Linked DNA regions of Methylicorpusculum oleiharenae. The protein of the gene in region 1 interacts with the protein of each later gene in a pairwise test. Links are inferred from orthologs where the notes say so. Each region holds a gene or a part of one and is shown on either strand. Other genes may lie near its edges.

The links.
Region 2: the proteins of GO003_RS01095 (region 1) and topA interact in binary tests that used the Escherichia coli proteins (3 or more experiments, as listed by UniProt). The link is inferred for Methylicorpusculum oleiharenae from one-to-one orthologs.

What each region holds. Positions count from the first base shown.
Region 1 is NZ_WUTY02000001.1:214,738-227,193, reverse strand. The notes cover bases 19-2,935. They hold GO003_RS01095 (IMPACT family protein), read right to left. Parts: upstream 1,811-2,935; coding sequence 1,226-1,810; downstream 19-1,225. Other genes in these bases: recD (exodeoxyribonuclease V subunit alpha), read right to left, coding at 1,912-2,935; GO003_RS01100 (tryptophan--tRNA ligase), read left to right, coding at 100-1,113. In the rest of the region: more of recD, read right to left, coding at 2,936-3,936; recB (exodeoxyribonuclease V subunit beta), read right to left, coding at 3,933-7,625; recC (exodeoxyribonuclease V subunit gamma), read right to left, coding at 7,622-11,089; GO003_RS01075 (hypothetical protein), read left to right, coding at 11,232-11,729; GO003_RS01070 (SulP family inorganic anion transporter), read left to right, coding at 11,784-12,456.
Region 2 is NZ_WUTY02000001.1:1,754,790-1,761,479, reverse strand. The notes cover bases 786-3,759. They hold topA (type I DNA topoisomerase), read left to right. Parts: upstream 786-1,092; coding sequence 1,093-3,426; downstream 3,427-3,759. Other genes in these bases: GO003_RS08155 (DUF494 family protein), read left to right, coding at 786-1,069. In the rest of the region: DNA-processing protein DprA, read left to right, coding at 1-589; more of GO003_RS08155, read left to right, coding at 602-785; bifunctional glutamate N-acetyltransferase/amino-acid acetyltransferase ArgJ, read left to right, coding at 3,779-4,993; GO003_RS08140 (Nudix family hydrolase), read left to right, coding at 5,037-5,969; DNA gyrase inhibitor YacG, read right to left, coding at 6,128-6,331; cell division protein ZapD, read right to left, coding at 6,332-6,690. UniProt on the Escherichia coli protein: Releases the supercoiling and torsional tension of DNA, which is introduced during the DNA replication and transcription, by transiently cleaving and rejoining one strand of the DNA duplex.

The DNA.
Region 1 (12,456 bases):
TATTCGGGCAAAAAAGACTTTGCTCTGGCAATTGATAAAAAATGATGTAATATCTAGCCCCCTGAATCCTGCCTTTCCCCGTATGATTAGGTTAAACGAATGACTAAAGCGACAGTATTGACCGGCATTACCACTACCGGCACACCCCACTTGGGCAACTATGTGGGTGCGATCAGGCCTGCAATTTCAGCCAGTAAAGATCCTAATGTTAGCCCATTTTATTTTCTTGCCGATTATCACGCGCTGATTAAATGTCAGGAGCCTGAACGTGTAAGGCAATCCAGCCTGGAGATTGCTGCGACATGGCTGGCGTTAGGGTTGGATACCTCAAATGCCGTATTTTATCGCCAGTCCGATGTGCCGGAAATCATGGAATTGACCTGGCTATTGACCTGCGTTACATCTAAAGGCTTTATGAACCGGGCACACGCCTACAAAGCGGCTGTCGCCGAAAACGAGCAAAGCGGTGAAAACGATCCCGATAAAGGCATCACGATGGGCTTGTTCAGCTACCCGATTTTAATGGCCGCTGATATTTTAATGTTTAATGCACACAAGGTTCCGGTCGGTAAAGATCAGATTCAGCATATTGAGATGGCCCGGGATATTGCCGGACGTTTCAATCATATCTACGGCGAGCATTTCGTGATTCCAGAAGCGGTCACCAGCGAAAATGCAGCGACTTTGGCCGGTATGGACGGCCGTAAGATGAGTAAGAGTTATAACAATACGATTCCGTTGTTTGAGCCCGAAAAAAAGTTAAAAAAATTAATCAATAAAATCAAAACGAATTCCCTGGAGCCAGGCGAACCTAAAGATCCCGATACCTGCACACTGTTCGGCATCTATCAGGCTTTTGCATCGGCGCAGGAAGTTGGGGTGATCCGCCAGCGTTATGCTGAGGGCATAGGCTGGGGGGAAATGAAATCGGTACTGTTCGAATATATCAACGAACATATTGCACCTTCGCGCGAACGCTATGAAGCCTTGTTACAGGCGCCGCATCACATTGAAGAACAACTCCAGGAGGGTGCTGAAAAAGCGAGGGCCGTCTCTGTACCCTTCATGAAAGAGTTGCGAAAAGCGGTAGGCATATCGAAAATCACCGCTTAACTTATTCGTAGGTTGGGTTGGCTATCGCCAACCGCAACCTACCCGGTGCATCACTTTTGTTTTGTTGCAACGCTGAATCGTTACCCTATTTTTAACTTATCCCATCAACGCCTCAGTGGGATTCGACTGAATCACACTGAGGGTAATGTTCAATCAGCAGCGATTTATTGTCTGCAGGCAGTTCGGCCAACAAGGCAATCTGCCCTGAAAATTGTTGATCAACAATTCTGCCGTTCAGTTTATTGAGCTGATATTCAAACTGTTGCAACTGATTATAATCCAGCGTGAGTTTTACCCTCTCAAAGACAACATACTCAATAATCTCGGTTGCTTCGATGGCTTTTTTGGCGACATTCCCATAGGCACGCGTCAATCCGCCTGCGCCCAGTTTCACGCCGCCAAAGTAGCGGATGACGGCAACCACCACGTTAACCAGATCCTTTCCCTGTAAATGCTGAAAAATCGGTTTTCCCGCCGTTCCTGAGGGTTCGCCCGCATCGAAAAACCGGCAGACCATTCCTTCCTGCGTTAAAATTCGGTAGGCAAAGACAATGTGGCTGGCATCGGGATGCGACTCATGAAGACCTTTTATAATGAGTAAGGCTTCCTGTTCATCGGCGCAGGGCGACACAACACCGATAAATCGTGATTTTTTTAGCGTTTCTTCAACCGTTTGTCCGGTATTCACACAATACATGGGTGACTCATTTCTTTATATTTGCGGCATGATAACACTGCGCTCAAACCGTTGATTTTGGCTAGGCCCAATCCACGCAGCGTTACTGATTAAGCGTTGCATTATTTGCAGCTAGCCAAAACGGCTTGATTAAACACATCTGCTTGACTTTCCAGCAATGTGAAATGAGCTTTGGCACGGGTAATGCCCGTATAGACCAGTTCGCGGGTCAGAACAGGGCTTAGGGTTTCAGGCATGATCAATGCGACATGATTAAACTCGGAGCCCTGGGATTTATGTACCGTCATTGCGAACGCGGTTTCCACATCCGGTAAACGCATCGGAGATATCCAGCGGATAGAAATCTGGTCGCCGGTGTCAGGAAACGCCACTCTCAATTTCCCATTAAAGTCATTCAGTGCGATACCGATATCGCCATTCATCAAGCCCAGGTTGTAATCGTTGCGAGTAATCATAACCGGCCTTCCCTCATACCAACGGTCAAGACGATGAGATTCGCCGGAGGAATCATAACTTTTTCCCGGCGTTAAACCCGTAACAGCGTCAGTTGGGCTTTCAGCGTTTGGAACCGGTTTATGAACGCTAAACAGCCATTGCTCGATACGCTGATTTAAACCTTCTACTCCCCAAGGGCCCCGGCGAACGGCGCACAGGACCTGAAACGTATCAAAAGCATCCAGAACCTGTTTCGCCCATTGATTGAAGTGGTGGCTGTCTTCAGGGCGCTGCTGACAGATCACGTCAAGAAAATAGCGATAGCCCTGACGTTGTTGAGGATTGCCGCCGGCCGTGATCAGTTGTTTCAAGCGGCTGTCGGCAGGATCGTCAAGTAATAAACGGGTCAGATCCTGGTAAGTCGCCGTATCATTCAAGATCGCCTGGGCCTTCAGGGCCTTGCCCGCATTAACCGCTCTGGCCAATTGGCCTATGCCGCTGTGCTCGCCGAACCGATGGCTAAAGCGCAGCATGACGGTTTGCTGATTGATCGCTGAACCTTTTAAGGCGGATTCTGCCAATGTCACGCCTGCAGTCTGTGCTATCCAGTCCCGGGTCGGCAGGTCATATGCCTGATTTTCTGCACCTTGGCACAAATCACCCATCACCGCTCCAGCTTCCACCGAGGCCAGCTGGTCCTTATCACCCAGCAATATCAATTGAGCTGACTCCGGCAAGGCATCAAGCAAGCCTGCCATCATTTCAAGATCGATCATTGAGGCCTCATCGATGATGACGATATCTGCGACCAAAGGATTATTGCGATGATGAATAAATTGTCGGGTGCCTTGCCGACTGCCCAAAAGCCGGTGCAAAGTGCTCGCTGATTTGGGAATCAGTTGTTTGATGGCGTCATCAACAGTCAGTCTGGCTAATGCCTGACTGATCGATTCGCTGACTCTCGCCGCTGCTTTACCGGTAGGGGCCGCCAACAGCACTTTGAGCTTGCGTGTCATGCCTGCATCGCTTTTCGACAACTGAATCAGCAACGCTAAAAGTTTGGTCAGGGTTGTGGTCTTGCCGGTTCCAGGTCCACCGGTAATAATTGCGAATCGGGATCTTAGCGCCAGGGCGCAAGCAATTTTTTGCCAATCCGGTTGCTCCCGGTTGTCCTTAAACAAGCCGGTTAGCTGCAAGAGCAACGCATCAGGAAGTCCGCTTCGAATAGGTTGCAGCCGTGATTGAATCGACGCATTTAAAATTTGTTGATACTGCCAGTAACGGCGCAGATACAAACGATGACCTTCCAGAACCAAAGGCGTAGGCGTATTGCCGCACCCCGAGGAGATCAACTGCGAGCCTGCAAGCTCCTGTTTCCAGTGTTGCAGGGTATAGGCTTTGAGTAGGTTTACTTCGGCAAAAACAGTTTCGTTGCCTGAGCGGCGGACATCATGACCGGGAATGGCCAGTGTCAATTCGGGTTGCCGGCTGAGTTTTTCCAGATCCAGAAACACTTCGCCTTGCTCGAGTTGATGGCTCAGCAATGCTCCGGCCCAAAGCACAGCTTCGTTTGCCTGTGCGTCCTGAGATAGCAGAAAGCGCGCAAAAGCCCTGTCTAATTGACTCAACCAGCCACGAACGAGCCATTGGTCAATGTGTTTCAATACAGCGAGTTCTTGTTCTTGATTCATGAACGTGCTCCTTGCCGGGTTGAGCCTGAAAACAGTTTATCCATGCCGTCAATCAGGGTTTCGGGCGGCTTATCGAACATCCGCCCCCCGGACGGATGTTGACTGCCCCGCAGGAACAGATAAAGTCCGCCGCCTAGGTGTTGGTCATAATCATAACGCTCGCCCAATCTGGCTTTTAACAGCCGATGCAAGGCCAGCAGATACAGCGCATATTGCAGGTCATAACGTTTGGCCAGCATCGCCGATTCCATCGCCTCAAGCGTATAAGCATCATCGTTGTTGCCCAGCGCATTGAATTTGTAATCGATGACGTAATACTGCCCCTGATGTTCAAACAGCAAATCAATAAAGCCTTTCAATAAGCCGTTAAGATGATTAGGGAGCAAGCGTGGCCGGGGTTTTCCGCCAAATGTGTGCCGGGTGACCAAGCGGTCCAGAGCCTGAATATTGACATCATCGGCGCCGATCAGAAATTCAGGCTCAGCCTGATAACGGCTTTTGCCCAGCGAGGCCAGGGTGATGTCTTGGTCCTTCAGCAAAGGCAGGTTTAACCACCGGTTTAACCCTTCGACTATGATGTCATGTTGATCTATCCAGTCCGTTTGATGAAAGATCGATTCAATCAGTTGCCTGCGCAGTTGTTGATCGGCATGGACGGTTTGAAAACCCTGTTGAGCGCATTGCTCCATCAATTCATGAATTAATACGCCGGGTCCGGCGCCTCGCGGCAAGCTATGGATGCCTTGTGCAACCAGTGAAAATTCTGACGGGGTATCGGCTTCATCACTTTGTTTGTCGTCCAGAAAGTTTTCCGGCGCTTCGGGCGTATAGCCTTCGCTGTGGATAAAACCCTGGTCCTCGGTTTTCAAAGCACTGTAACTGGCTATCCACCAGTTATCGGCGATAGGCGCGGTTGAGGTTCTGGGCGATTCTATTGCAGGCTGTTGCTGTGAAAGCCGGTAGAGATCAGTACCGGGCTCGGGCAATGCTTCGACTGTAATACTCTCGCAATCGCCTTTAAGCAGGCCCAATTGTCGGCCTAATTCACCGGCCGCCATTTTGGCTTGCCAGCCCAGCAAATAGCCCATTGCACTTTTTTCTAGCTGGCAAGTTTTGGAATTGCCGGTTTTGACTGGCGCTATACCCAGCCAGCAGGCATATTGTGCTCGCGTGATTGCAACATACAGCAGGCGTAAATCCTCCTGCAGGCGCTCGTTCTCGTTCAGTCTCTTGTTTTCATCGCGCTTGCTTAAATCGATGGTTAAGGTCTGGTGTTCATCGTGGAAGCGGTAATAACGGGTGCGCTGGCTGTTGATTTCCCTGAAACTGCAGATGAACGGCAGAAACACCAGCGGGTATTCAAGGCCTTTTGATTTATGAATGGTAATGATTTTGATCAAATTGGCATCACTTTCCAGGCGGATGATGCTTTCATCTTTGCCCTTAGCGTTCTCTCTATCGGTGATAGCCTCGGCCAAATGCCGGATCAGCGCCTGTTCGCCTTCAAGCTGGCCACCGGCTTGCTGCAACAATTCTGCCAGATGCAGCAGGTTGGTGATGCAGCGTTCGCCTTCGTTGTCCCCGGTCAGTCTTGCGTGTACGCCATAGTCGCTGAGCAGTTGCCGCACCGTTGGCAAAATGCCGTCTTGCTGCCACCGTTTCTGGTAGGCTAGAAAACGTTCCAATTGTATTTCCCAGGCAGGCTCATCCAGTGTGAGCTGATGCAGCGTTTGGTAGGACCAGCCCATTGTAGCGGTGCTTAAGGCTGCGCGCACTTTGCGTTCGTTGCGGGGTTCGGCCATCGCTTTCAACCAGATCAGCAGATCGGCTGCTTCGCGGCTGTCATAAATCGAGTCACGTTCTGAAAGGTAAACGCAGCGTAATTGCCGCTTCGCCAATGCGGCACGCATGATTTTAGCTTCCATTCCGGTGCGGACCAAAATCGCAATGTCCGCAGGTTGAACGGGTCTTAAGGGTCCTGATTTCGCTTTAAATCCGGTCTGCAGAGGGTGGGTCGAGTTCAGCAAGCGGACGATTTCACTGGCTGTGACGTCGGCCATTTGCGTTCTGTAAACGGGCAAACCGACGCCTTCCGAACTCTCCCAATGCCAAAGCGTCACCGCCGGAACCGCCGCTTGTCCGTTGATCTGCCAGGCCTCTTCGCGGCCTTTGGCCTCAACCGGAATGAACGGTAACGGATTGACCTCGCCGTTTTTGAATCGAAACGCGCCCTCTTGCTGTTGATCGGCAAAGACAAAGACCTGATTGACGGCATCGACCAGGGCTTTAGTGGACCGGTAATTGGTACCCAAGGTGTAATGTTTGCCTGCCGTGGCATGGTGGGCTTTAAGATAGGTATAGATGTCGCCGCCCCGGAATGAATAGATGGCCTGTTTGGGATCGCCGATCATAAAGCAGCCCAGTCCGGCGTCATCGGAATAGACACGCGAAAAAATCCGGTACTGCACCGGGTCGGTATCCTGAAATTCGTCGATCAACGCGATAGGGTATTGCTGAAGAATGACAGTTTTCAGGCGCTCGCCGTTGAGTCCGGACAAGGCTTTATCCAGTCGCGTCAGCATATCGTCAAAGGTCATGCTGGCGATGCGTTGTTTTTCTGAATCGTAACGGTTTCTAATCCAGTGGATGGCATGTAAGGTGAGTTTTTCGGTGATGTCTTCTTCTTGTCCGGTATGACTGACCAACCGGTCTATCGCTTCAAACGCGGCGTGTTGCAAAGGATCGGCCTGTTGATGGGCTTTAACCAGGCCTTCCGTTAATTTTTGCCGACCGAATTTTGCCAGATCCTCAATAGCCAGCGTATAACCTTGATGAGCCCATGCATCCAATTCAGCCAATTTGTCGGCGAATCCGGCTCTACGGTAACGATTGCCGTTCAGCCAGCCCCCCTGAGAGGCTTTGTTTAGCAAGGTTTCGATTCCCGTCTGATCGGCAGACCACAGTGTGCGAGCCTGGTTTTCCAGGCCTTGCCGCTGTAATTCCCAGGTTTCCCACCGGTTAAATACGGCGGCTAAGTCATCATCGACGCATTCAAGGCCTTGTGCTTCTGTTTCCGTGAGTAAAGGCTTGAGTTCCCGGATCAGGTCATCCGGTGAGCGGGCCAGTTTGAATACAGCCTGACACTGAGTTTCAGTAAGCCGGTAATAAAAAGTCCGCCAATAATCCCTGACCGTTTCATTCAAAAGACCGGTGTCATCATTGTCGACCTCTTGACGAAACAGACTGCCGCTGTCAAACGCATGTTGCTGCAGCATGCGATTACACCAGCCGTGAATGGTATAGACCGCCGCTTCATCCATCCAGTTAGCGGCCAGTTCCAGACGACGGGCGAAAGCAGGCCAAAGGTCAGGCGCATAGCAGGTTCTTAATTCGGTCAGAAACTCATCGCAGTCCGTGCTTTGTTGACGAAAAAAAGCGGCTGCCTGTGTCAGGCGAGCACGGATGCGTTCACGCAGTTCTTTGGTAGCGGCATCGGTAAACGTAACAACCAGAATATCCGGCGGCAGTAAATCCCGCCCCTGTTCAGAGAATTCCTTTGTTGTGCCAAGTATCAGGCGGACATAAAGGGCGGCAATGGTATAGGTTTTTCCGGTGCCGGCGCTGGCCTCGATCAATCGCGTGCCCTGCAATGGAAAATCAAGTGGGTTTACCTTGTTGACGTCTGTCATACCGGACCTCCCTGTTGCCGAATCTGCTGAAAAGCGGCCTGATAAAGCAGAACGGCCCAGGCTTCAAAAAGGTCAGGGTTCAAGCTGATAAAAGTCGGGAAAAACCGTGCCAGATAAGGATCAAAGTCTACTTCGCCCGGCTTCCAGTCGCCGCCGTCATATTGCTCTTGGGCCGCTGCCATGGCTGAAACGGGCGGGGCGCCTAACCAGGCAAAAGCCGTCCGGCATGCAACCGGAAGCGGGGCTTGCATGCCTTGATACCAGGCTTCGGCTAGCGTTTTGAGCAGTTCCAGCGCGTCGGCTTGGGGCAGTGGGGCTATGTCAAGCTCCGTATCGGCGCCTGCCAATATCGATTGGACCGCCATGCCGCTCGCACACGTAGCCAAGTGCTGTACCCAGTAGTGCAAAAGATTGGCATATTTGATCTTGTCACTGTTCATCAGTTTCTGAGCGGTTAAATGAAGCATGCTGAGTGATGATCCCTTGCTGCTTTTTCGCAAATGATCGAGGTCACCCTGTAAGGTAATAGTGACCCCGGCATCCATTTCAAAATGGAATTCAACTGATTGCGGTGCCATTTCAACAGGCCAATCCGGCAGGAGGGTTTGGTATTGCCGCCAGGCTTGTTTAACGGGTTCAGCAATTGTGTTGAAGGCCTGTCGCGCAAAGCCGCCGTAAGGAAGCCGGCCTTTTTGAGTCATCGTCCTGCGCTGATTCTCGAAGAAGCGTTCCGGATTCGCGGGTTTTTCGCTTTGCAAGGATGACAATAACTCATTAGCCAGCAGATACGATTCCAAAGCGTTAAAGCTGAAAGGTTCATTATCTTCGCTGGTTACAGTCTCTTCATCAAAACCGAACTTAAGCGTATGAAGGCAAAACGCTTTAACCGGCGCTTTCATAAATCGGGCCAGGGACTCGAGGTTCAACGTAAACGTTTTTTCATCAGCCACCCTGTTTGACGTCAAGGTCAACTTATTCTGGGTTTGCTCATACCATTCCTGTGCATAAGTGAACAGTCGCGAGTCGCGGTTTTTGGCCACATAATGAAGGCTGAAAGGCTGTAGCGGGTGCTCAACCGTTAATACTTCAAGCAAGAGTCGGTCTGTTTCTGCCAGCCTCCAGCCTTGAGCCAGGACATCGCGCAATTGACTCACCAGGACTGATGGCGGCCGCTCACTGTTATCACGAATACTGCGGCCCACCCAGCTGATATAAAGTTGATCTCTGGCTGACAGTAGCGCTTCCAGAAACAGGTATTGATCATCCTGTCTGCGTGACCGGTCGCCAGGGCGGTACTGGCCTCGCTGACTCATCAGATCGAAGCTGTGACCGTGTTGAGTCCGGGGATAATCACCGTCATTCATGCCCAGCAGGCAGATCAACCGGAAAGGGATTGCGCGCATCGGCATCAGCGTGCAGAAATTGACCCGGCCGCTGAGAAACCGTCGGTGCAATGAGGGCTCATCTACTTCAGTCAGCCAGGCTTCCCGGACTACAACCAGCGGCAAGGTATCGTTAGACGTTAATCCGGACTGTTCGCAGATCTGTCCCCAGTCGGTTAATGTGCGGCTCAGCGTTTCCAGCATTTTTCTATCTCGTTCATTGCCTGCACTAAAAAAATCGTCCAATAAAGCCGACAAAGTCTGTTGCCAGGTTTCGACATTGTGTTCATGGCGCAGGAGTCGTGTATATTTTTCAAGCGTTTCCAGGCAAACAGACAAACTGCCCAGCCATTTCGCGTCCAGTCCGCCGATTTCTTGATAAGGTTCTATGTCATTGAAGGCTCCTCCGGCACCTACGGCAAAACCCAGCAGCATTCTTCGCAAGCCGAATTGCCAGGTGTTGGCATCCAGATGGTCGGGCATGGCGACTGTTTGCGTGCGTTGTTGCGCATTAAGTCCCCAGCGGATGCCCGATTCCTCTATCCATTGATGCAGTTTGGGAACCGCAGATTCATCGATAGCAAAGCGCTCTCTAAAAGCGGGGACCTCCAACAACGCGAGAAACTCACTGACGGTGAAACGCGATTCCGGCAACTTCAGCAACGCTTCGACAGCGACCAGCAGCGGGTTAAGGCCTCTCTGTTGCTGATCGGTCAAACTGAAGGGTATATAACGTGGATCATCAGGTTTTACCTGTCCGAAGACGGCAAGAATATGCGGCGCATATTTGTTAATGTCGGGCACCATGACAATGATGTCGCGCGGGAATAACGTCTCGCCATTTTGACCAGAGGCATTAAACCGGGCCAATAACTGGTCATGCAGAATTTCGACTTCACGTTGCGGACTGTGAGCAATATGAAACGTCAGTGAATCATCCGCTGCGTTAATCTGAACAGGTGCTCCGGGGATGGGCTCCAGATCCAGAATCGATTGTTGCAGATGGTTCAGCAAACTCCGTTGGCCGGGCTCCCCGTAGTTATTGAACAAGTCGATTTTGTTATCCGGCCAATGCCAGTTTACGTAGGTCCGGGTTTCGTCAAAGTGATCCAGCAAGCGGATATAGTCGCGTCCCTGTTTACCCCATGCGGCCAGTAAAGGATTGGCATGAAGATGCAGTTCGTCATCGGATAGCGCGGTGGACATTCCGGATTTATAGTTTTGCCTGCGCCGTTCGGCTTTCAAAAGTTCTTTGTCTTCAATGATATCCGCCCAGTAATACCGGCACGGGTTTGGAATAAACAGCACAATCTGGCAAAATTTTCCCAGTTTGGCCACGACTTCCAAAGACTGTTGAGGTAAGGACGACAAGCCGAACAATATCACTCTTCGCGGCAGTCCCTCCGGTCTTGTGTCTATCCCGTCTATAGCGTGCATGAAACGGTCATGCACCAACGCACGGCTCGCAAACGCGGTATCGGCTTCATTTAAATCGGCCATGACGGCTCGCCATAAAGCGGCTTGCCAACGATGTTGACCGCCAAGCGTTAAAGGCTCTCCGTGTGGGCTGCGCAAAAAATCATGACCTTCCGCCCAATCTGCAATCCAGTCCGAACGATAAACCTGATATTGATCGAACAGATCAGCCAGCTGTTCTGCCAGTTGGTAACGTTTGCGGCGGCTGGTGTCTTCGGCCAGAAATGTGGCCAGCGTTTCAAATTCAGGTTGCGAAACCAGCGCCGGCAGCAAACGGTATAAGCGCCACGTCAGGGGGGCTTTGGCGAGCAATTGTTGCTTGGGAATCTGCTGTCCCAATACCGCCCGGTAAACACTCCAGATGAATAGCGAAGGTAATTGCACCGTCATTCCTGCCGCGATACCCAGCGAATTGTTTTGAGCCAGGCTTTGCTTCAACCATTGCCCCATGCCGTTACTTTGGACTAAAAAAACCTCATTTTCCAGAGGCGCCAAAGGATGCACCTGCAGCCAGTGTTCAACCACATCGCGCAACGTTTCCAATTGATTGGAATGGATGATTGCAATGCCGTTTTCAAGCGGTGTGCACGGAGGTTTTTCAATCATATTTTAATGTCAGTAATGTGTGTAAGTCGTTGTGTTCGTATAACTGCTTAATTTAATTAGTAAGTTTCATGAAAGCTTGGTGAAAGGCCAATGAAAGTATTTATCAATACTATGAATTTGCAGCAATTTTCAGAGGCTTGACATGATGAATCGAACAATTTTGATCCCGACCGATTTTTCAGTGGGATCACTGAACTTGGTGAAACAGACCATCGATAGCAGCAACAACAATACACTTCATTTTGTACTGACACACTGCCTGTTTCTCCCTGACGAGCCCGGCGAACTGCTGTATTTTTCAAAAACCGAATTGATCAGGTCTTTGAAAAGCAGAGAGTTTAATCGGGCATGCAAGACAATTCGTGAACGTTATCCGGCCGAAAAAATGCGGATTACATCCGAACTGTTTACCGGTCTCAACCAAACGGCCTTCAATCATTTCATCGATGCGAATCAGATCGATGAAGCAGTCATTCCAAAACAATACCAACCTACGTTAAACCTTAAAAGCAGTTTCAACCCACTTCCTTTTATTCGTAAAAGCAGACTGAAAATAACCGAGATTACGGTTTCAGAGCATTCAGATTTAACTATTAAAAATAATTTAGAACGACTGGCAAATAGCTTCATTCGTGCTTAGGCAGCTGAATGGGCAATTTATTGAGATAACTGACCCCCCCATAAGATTATGAAAATGATCGAAAAAACTTTAAACGATCGATCTGATATCGAGAGCGTGAGATCGAGCCCATCCCAAAAGCCTGGTGAAGGCTACGGGCATGTAATTTTACAGCGGCTGAAAATTTTTAATACCTTTTTGGACAGCCGATTTGAAGATTTGACCCGGGAAACCTGGGTCAAAACGACTTACCGCGATTTAAGCGCGGGACTGATTGTCGCATTAACCGCAATTCCGATGGCTATGGGGTTCGCCATGGCTATGGGCTTAAGACCTGAACAAGGCATCATTGCCGGGGCGCTGGCCTGCGTGATCGGGCGTACATGGGGCGGATCAAAATATCAGGTTTACGGTCCCACGGCTGCATTTATTCCCATTATTGCAGCGCTGATGGCTAAATACGGCGAGGCAGGCGGCGGCACTTTTGCCGAGGCACACGGTTTTCTGGTTTTTGTATCGGTTATCTCGGGCGTCATACTCATGCTGATGGGGATTTTTGGGCTAGGTAAATATGCCAAGCTGGTGCCCAATTCCATTATTGTGGGATTTACAGTAGGGATTGCAGTCGCAATCGCCTTAAGTAACTTTGAGTCAATCCTGGGGATTGAGAGTTTTTCTGATTTATTGGGTGAGGACGAGGATCTCACCGGAGGGCTATTGCATAACCTCACCATGGCCTACGAAAACA
Region 2 (6,690 bases), 1.5 Mb from region 1 along the record:
CATTGCCGTGGCTGGAACCGGGCTCGACCGGGTGTACCCTGCCTGTAACAAAGCCTTGGCGACCCGGATCTCGGAAACCGGCGCTTTAGTTTCGGAGTTTCCGCCCGGCACCACCGCGAAAGCGAACCATTTTCCCAGACGTAATCGTATCATCAGTGGCTTGAGTATGGGCTTACTGGTGGTGGAAGCCGCCAAACAAAGCGGCTCACTGATCACGGCCAGAATGGCACTGGAACAAAACCGGGAAGTATTTGCTATTCCCGGGTCCATCCATAACCCGCTCGCCCGAGGATGTAATGCGCTGATCAGAGAAGGCGCAAAACTTGTTGAAACGTCTCAGGATATTCTTGAAGAATTAGGTCAATACAATCAACAAGATGCCATATCAACGCCGTCTTTATCACAATCAATGCTTGACCTGGAGCAACAAACATTATTGAATCTGATCATGTTTAGCCCCACTTCTGTTGATAAACTGGTAGAAAGCACAGGCCAATCCGTTGAAGTCATTTCGTCAATGTTGCTGGTTATGGAACTTCAAGGCTACATTGAATCGATGCCCGGCGGGTGTTACACCCGCATTAAATAATTTAATACCACTATGAAAGAAAATATTTTTGATGTCTTGATGTATCTGTTTGAAAACTATATGGAGGATGAGATTGAAATCCTGCCCGATAGTGAGATGATCAAGAACGAACTTGAAGAAGCGGGATTTGATCAAACCGAAGTCAGCAAGGCTTTCGATTGGCTGGAATCCTTGAGTTTGCAAGGCAAAATCAATCCTTCGGCCTCGCATGCCTTCCGTATATTTTCGAGTCAGGAACTTGAAAGACTGGATCTTGAATGCCGCAATTTTTTGATGTTTATTGAACATAACGGCATTCTGTCGCCTGCCAACCGTGAACTCGTTATAGACCGTGCAGTCGCACTGGAAAACGAAGAGATTTCTCTGGAAAAACTGAAATGGATCGTCTTGATGGTATTGTTAAGTCAGCCCGATGAAGAAATTGCTTTTTCGCGAATGGAAGATATTGTTTACGATCAGATTCCTGCTTACTTGCATTAAACCGGCCTCGAATTAAAGACCTAATGAGTAACAACCTCGTCATTGTAGAATCCCCTGCAAAAGCTAAAACGATTGAAAAATATCTGGGCAAAGACTTTCATGTTTTGGCCTCCTATGGTCATGTCAGGGATCTGATCCCTAAAGAGGGAGCTGTAGATCCGGAACATGACTTTGCGATGAAATATGAAATCATTGATCGCAACCAGCGCCATGTGCAGGCCATTAGCAAAGCTATCAAAGAAGCTCAAACCCTCTATCTCGCGACTGACCCTGATAGAGAAGGCGAAGCGATTTCCTGGCATCTTTACGAATTGTTGAAAGATAAAAAACTGCTTAAAAACAAGCCGGTACACCGGGTTATTTTTCACGAAATCACGAAGAAAGCGGTGACTGAAGCCATCGCCAACCCGACCGAACTTTCGATCAATTTAATCAATGCCCAGCAGGCCCGACGAGCTCTGGATTATCTTGTGGGTTTTAAATTATCCCCTTTACTCTGGAAAAAGATTCGCCGCGGCCTGTCCGCCGGACGCGTTCAAAGTCCGGCCCTGCGAATGATTGTCGAACGGGAACTGGAAATAGAAGCGTTCAAAACGCGGGAATACTGGAGTATAGATGCGGAACTGACAGCGCAGGAGCAAACGTTTAAAGCCAAATTGACTCATTTCAATGGCGAAAAGCTCAACCAGTTCAGCTTTGAAACTGAAGAGCACGCCAGCCAGGTCAAACAAACCTTGCTGGATGCTGCAGACGGCAAGCTGCATGTTGTCAAAGTTGAGAAAAAACAACGAAGTCGCAATCCGGCACCCCCTTTTATCACGTCGACCTTGCAACAGGAAGCAGCGCGCAAACTGGGCTTTACCACCAAACGCACCATGATGGTAGCCCAACAACTGTACGAAGGGATTGACCTGGGGGGTGAAACCGCAGGATTGATTACCTATATGCGTACCGATTCGGTTAATTTGTCGGTTGACGCGGTGCTGGAAATCAGGGAATTGATTGCCGAAAAATACGGCGCAATCAACGTACCCAAAGAAGCCCGGTTATTCAAGACCAAGTCAAAAAATGCCCAGGAAGCACATGAAGCCATAAGACCGACTTCCATCAGGCACCAGCCCGCCGATGTGCAGAAATACCTGAGCGCTGAACAATTCAAACTGTATGATCTCATTTGGAAACGCACTATCGCCTGCCAGATGATTCACGCCACGATAGACATGGTGGCGATTGATTTTTGCTGCGGTGAAGAGCAGCAACATTTGTTCCGTGCGACCGGATCAACCATAGCCAAACCGGGTTTTATGGCCGTTTATCTCGAGGGCATTGACGATACCCAGGAAGGCGATGACAAAGAAAACTTTTTACCGGCTTTAGAACAAGGACGTCCCGTCCCGCTTAATGACATCCTGGCCGGGCAACATTTTACCGAGCCGCCGCCCCGCTACAGCGAGGCCAGCCTGGTAAAAACATTGGAAGAACACGGGATAGGTAGGCCTTCTACCTATGCATCGATCATTTCGACTTTGCAAAATCGTGAATATGTCACACTGGAAAGCAAGCGGTTTTATCCTACTGACGTGGGACGAATCGTCAATAAATTCCTGACCGAACACTTCACCAAATACGTCGATTACGATTTTACGGCCAACCTTGAAGATGAGTTAGATGCTGTTTCGCGCGGAGAAAAAGAGTGGATTCCGTTAATGCATGCATTTTGGAACCCCTTCAACACGCTCATCCATGAAAAAGATGAAAGTGTTCAACGCAAGGATGTGACGCATGAAGCGATTGATGAAAAATGTCCCGAATGCGGCAGTCAACTATCGATTCGATTGGGCCGCAACGGCCGTTTCATCGGCTGCAACAATTATCCGGAATGTTCTTACACCCGGAATTTAAATGAAGACGGCAGCAGCGCCGATGCGCCTGAAGTCGTAGAAGGAAGAACGTGCCCGAAATGCGACTCGCCTTTGGTCATCAAAGCCGGTAAATACGGTAAGTTCATCGGCTGCAGCGCTTATCCCAAATGTAAGCACATAGAGCCGCTGGAAAAACCGCTGGATACAGGCGTTACCTGCCCTCAATGCAAAGCGGGCACTATTCTCAAGCGTAAATCGCGGTTCGGCAAAATATTTTACTCCTGCTCCGAGTATCCCAAATGTAACTATGCGTTGTGGGATGCGCCTATCAAGGAAGAATGCCCGTCCTGCCAATGGCCTATTCTTACCGTAAAATCGACCAAACGGCGCGGCGTTGAAAAAGTGTGTCCGCAAAAAGACTGTAAATATGCGACCCCTTATGAAGGCGATCCGGAAGATGTCAATGGGCCGAAAGAGCTGGCTGCCACCCAATAGACCAATGCTTTTAAGATAAGGCCATCGCAATAAATCGATAGGCTGTATTGTAGGAGCCGGCCATGCCTGCGACCGAATGGGGTTCAATCGCGGGCATGGACCGCTCCTACAAAATAGGCTTAACTTAATGGCATTAGGTAAAAGTCAGTGGCCCTGAATTATTTGACCTCTGTGTTAGAGTTTATATCGGTTACACCGCATCTTTTGTCGTATTAAAAATCCGCTTCATTAACTCTCCTTGATAACAATTCTAGCTGTCTCAATCCTCAAACTGGGTTGCATAAACAAGCTTAAATCAATAAGCTAGCGGTTTTTCGCCAAAAATCATTCAAATACAATAAGAGGTCATCCTATGGCAGTTGGCGCTTTGCCGTTTCCACCCATGCATCCGGTAGCCGGTATTACCTTAGGTACAACGTGTGCCGGCATTAAACAAACCTTACGCGATGATTTATTGGTCGTCGAAATGGCTCCGGATTCAACTTGCGCGGCAGTATTTACACAAAATGCGTTTTGCGCGGCGCCGGTCCATGTCGCCAGAGCGCATTTGTCAAAAAGTCCTCGCTGGCTGCTGATCAATTCCGGCAATGCCAATGCCGGAACCGGTGCATCGGGCATGGAAAACGCTCTGTCAAGCTGCGCCGGATTGTCCGAATTAGTCAATGGCGATGCCGATCAAGTCCTGCCGTTTTCAACCGGCGTCATCGGCGAACCCTTACGTGTCGATAAAATTCAGGCCGCTTTACCAAACGCAGTCAGAGATCTGGCCATTGATCATTGGGAAAAAGCCGCTCGCGCCATCATGACCACCGACACCTTTGCCAAAGGAGCCTCGCAAATTATTGACATTGGAGGCAAAACCATCACGATAACGGGGATATCCAAAGGTGCGGGCATGATTCAGCCGAACATGGCAACAATGCTGGCATTTATCGCAACCGACGCCAAAATTGCCCAACCGTTATTGCAGGCATGCTTGACTGCGGCTGTTGAGCAATCATTTAACCGCATTACTGTCGATGGTGACACCTCCACCAACGACGCCTGTGTTCTGATGGCCAGCGGCGGCTCAGAGGTGCCAGCACTGCGAGCTGACACGCCAGCCTATGCAGTATTTTCGCAAGCCGTTTTGGCACTCTGCAAACAACTGGCGGAGGCTATTGTGCGAGATGGTGAAGGCGCAACCAAACTCATGCGCATCGTTGTGAATACTGCCGCCAGTGACGAGGAAGCCGCCAGAGTCGGCAAAACCATTGCGCATTCGCCACTGGTCAAAACCGCGTTTTTCGCCAGCGACCCGAACTGGGGGCGCATTCTTGCTGCGGTCGGCAGGTCAGGCATTGACAATATGGTACTGGAAGCTGTCGATATCTATCTGGGTGATGTTTGCATAGTCAAAGCCGGTGAACGCGCAGCTGGTTACACGGAAGCTGCCGGACAACACGTCATGAATCAGGAGGAAATAACGGTTACGGTCTCATTAGGGCGCGGCCAAGCTAGGCAAGAAATTCTGACCTGCGATTTTTCCTACGATTATGTAAAAATTAACGCTGAATACAGAACGTGATGTTAATAAGACTGGACTCAAAACCATGGCTTGGTAATCACACATGAAAGCTGCTTTGCATGTTGCCGTAGGCGTAATAAAGAATGCGCTTGGCGAAGTACTTATTTCTTTACGTCCGTCAACGGTTCATCAAGGCGATTTATGGGAGTTTCCGGGCGGAAAAGTTGAAGCGGGCGAAAGCGTTGAACAAGCCCTGGAACGCGAGCTATATGAAGAATTAGCCATTCAGGTAGAGAAAGCGTCACCGCTGATCAACATCCATCATGACTACACAGACTTAAGTGTCAATCTGGATGTCTGGTGGGTCGAAAAATTTAGTGGCATAGCGCATGGCCGCGAAGGCCAGCCGATCCAATGGGTTTTACCGGACAAATTGATTGACTTTGCTTTTCCTGAAGCCAATAAACCCATTATTTCAGCGGTCAGGTTACCGCCCTATTATGCGATTCTTGATGATGAAGATGAGCAGTCATTGCTCACTCGCCTTGATAACTTACTGGGACAAGGGGTTACTTTGATCCAAGCCCGGTTAAAATCGTTTACATTGCAACAAGCCGCCGAATTTTTCGTTCACGCGCAACCTTTGTGCCGTGCAAAAGGTGCCCGTTTACTCGTTAACTCCGGTGTCGAAGGCTTTGAAAAACTGGATGCGGACGGGGTGCATCTGACCAGTCGTCATTTAATGGCATTAACCCAAAAACCGCCCTTCAAAGGTTGGATTGCCGCATCCTGTCATAACCCTGTCGAGTTATTACAGGCACAAAAACTGGGGCTTGATTTCGCTGTCCTTGCCCCTGTGTTACCGACACCCACTCATCCCATGACGCCCTCGCTGGGCTGGCAGAAATTTCACGAATGGGTTAATCCGATTAATATACCGGTTTATGCGTTGGGTGGAGTATCCAGGGAATCGTTAGACGAAGCCAGGAAAATGGGCGGGCAAGGCATATCAGGCATCCGTACCTTTTTAAGCTGAAAAGTTAAAAAAACAGCAATTCCCAGTTTGAACGTTTATGTGGCTTTGAGGGGTAGATGCTTGATTGAAAAGGCTTCTGCAACAGGGATGATTTCATGCGTCCTTTGAAATCAAGCACCTACGCCTATAATTCAAAGCGGGCGAGTAGTTACCAAAAATCAATGGTAAAAAGTATCTTCGAGTTCGTTCTCATCATATACAGGCTCCCCGGGAATCCTTTTTTCCTCGGCGGCCCATTCACCTAAATCTATCAGCTTGCAGCGCTCGCTGCAGAAAGGCTTGAAGAGCTGTTCTTGAGTCCATGGCACGGGACGTTTGCACTGCGGACACTTGACCGTTAAAGGTTTATCCGTGTTATCCATTCAGAACTGGCAGCAGGTTAACAGAAAAGGGATGTTATCGGGCGTTTGAGTTGGCCTGGATCCATCAATAGACGGCACCATAAATCGAATCGTAAAGCGGTGTTTTCCGCCACTGATCTCCGCAAAACAAGGAATATCACGCGCTACATTGATACGCAATAATTGTAAGGGCAGACTCTTGTCCAACGGCAACTGAAAAAAGCCTGCGGAGGCCATTTTTGCCACAGGCCGTGTGCTCTGGCGAATAAAGCCCATTATTAAATCGATCGCCTTGCGGATATCGGCAAAGGGTTTTGTCCACTGATCCAGGGCCATGGACTGGACTTCTTCATCCTGCTCCAGCCAATAATGAAACGCGG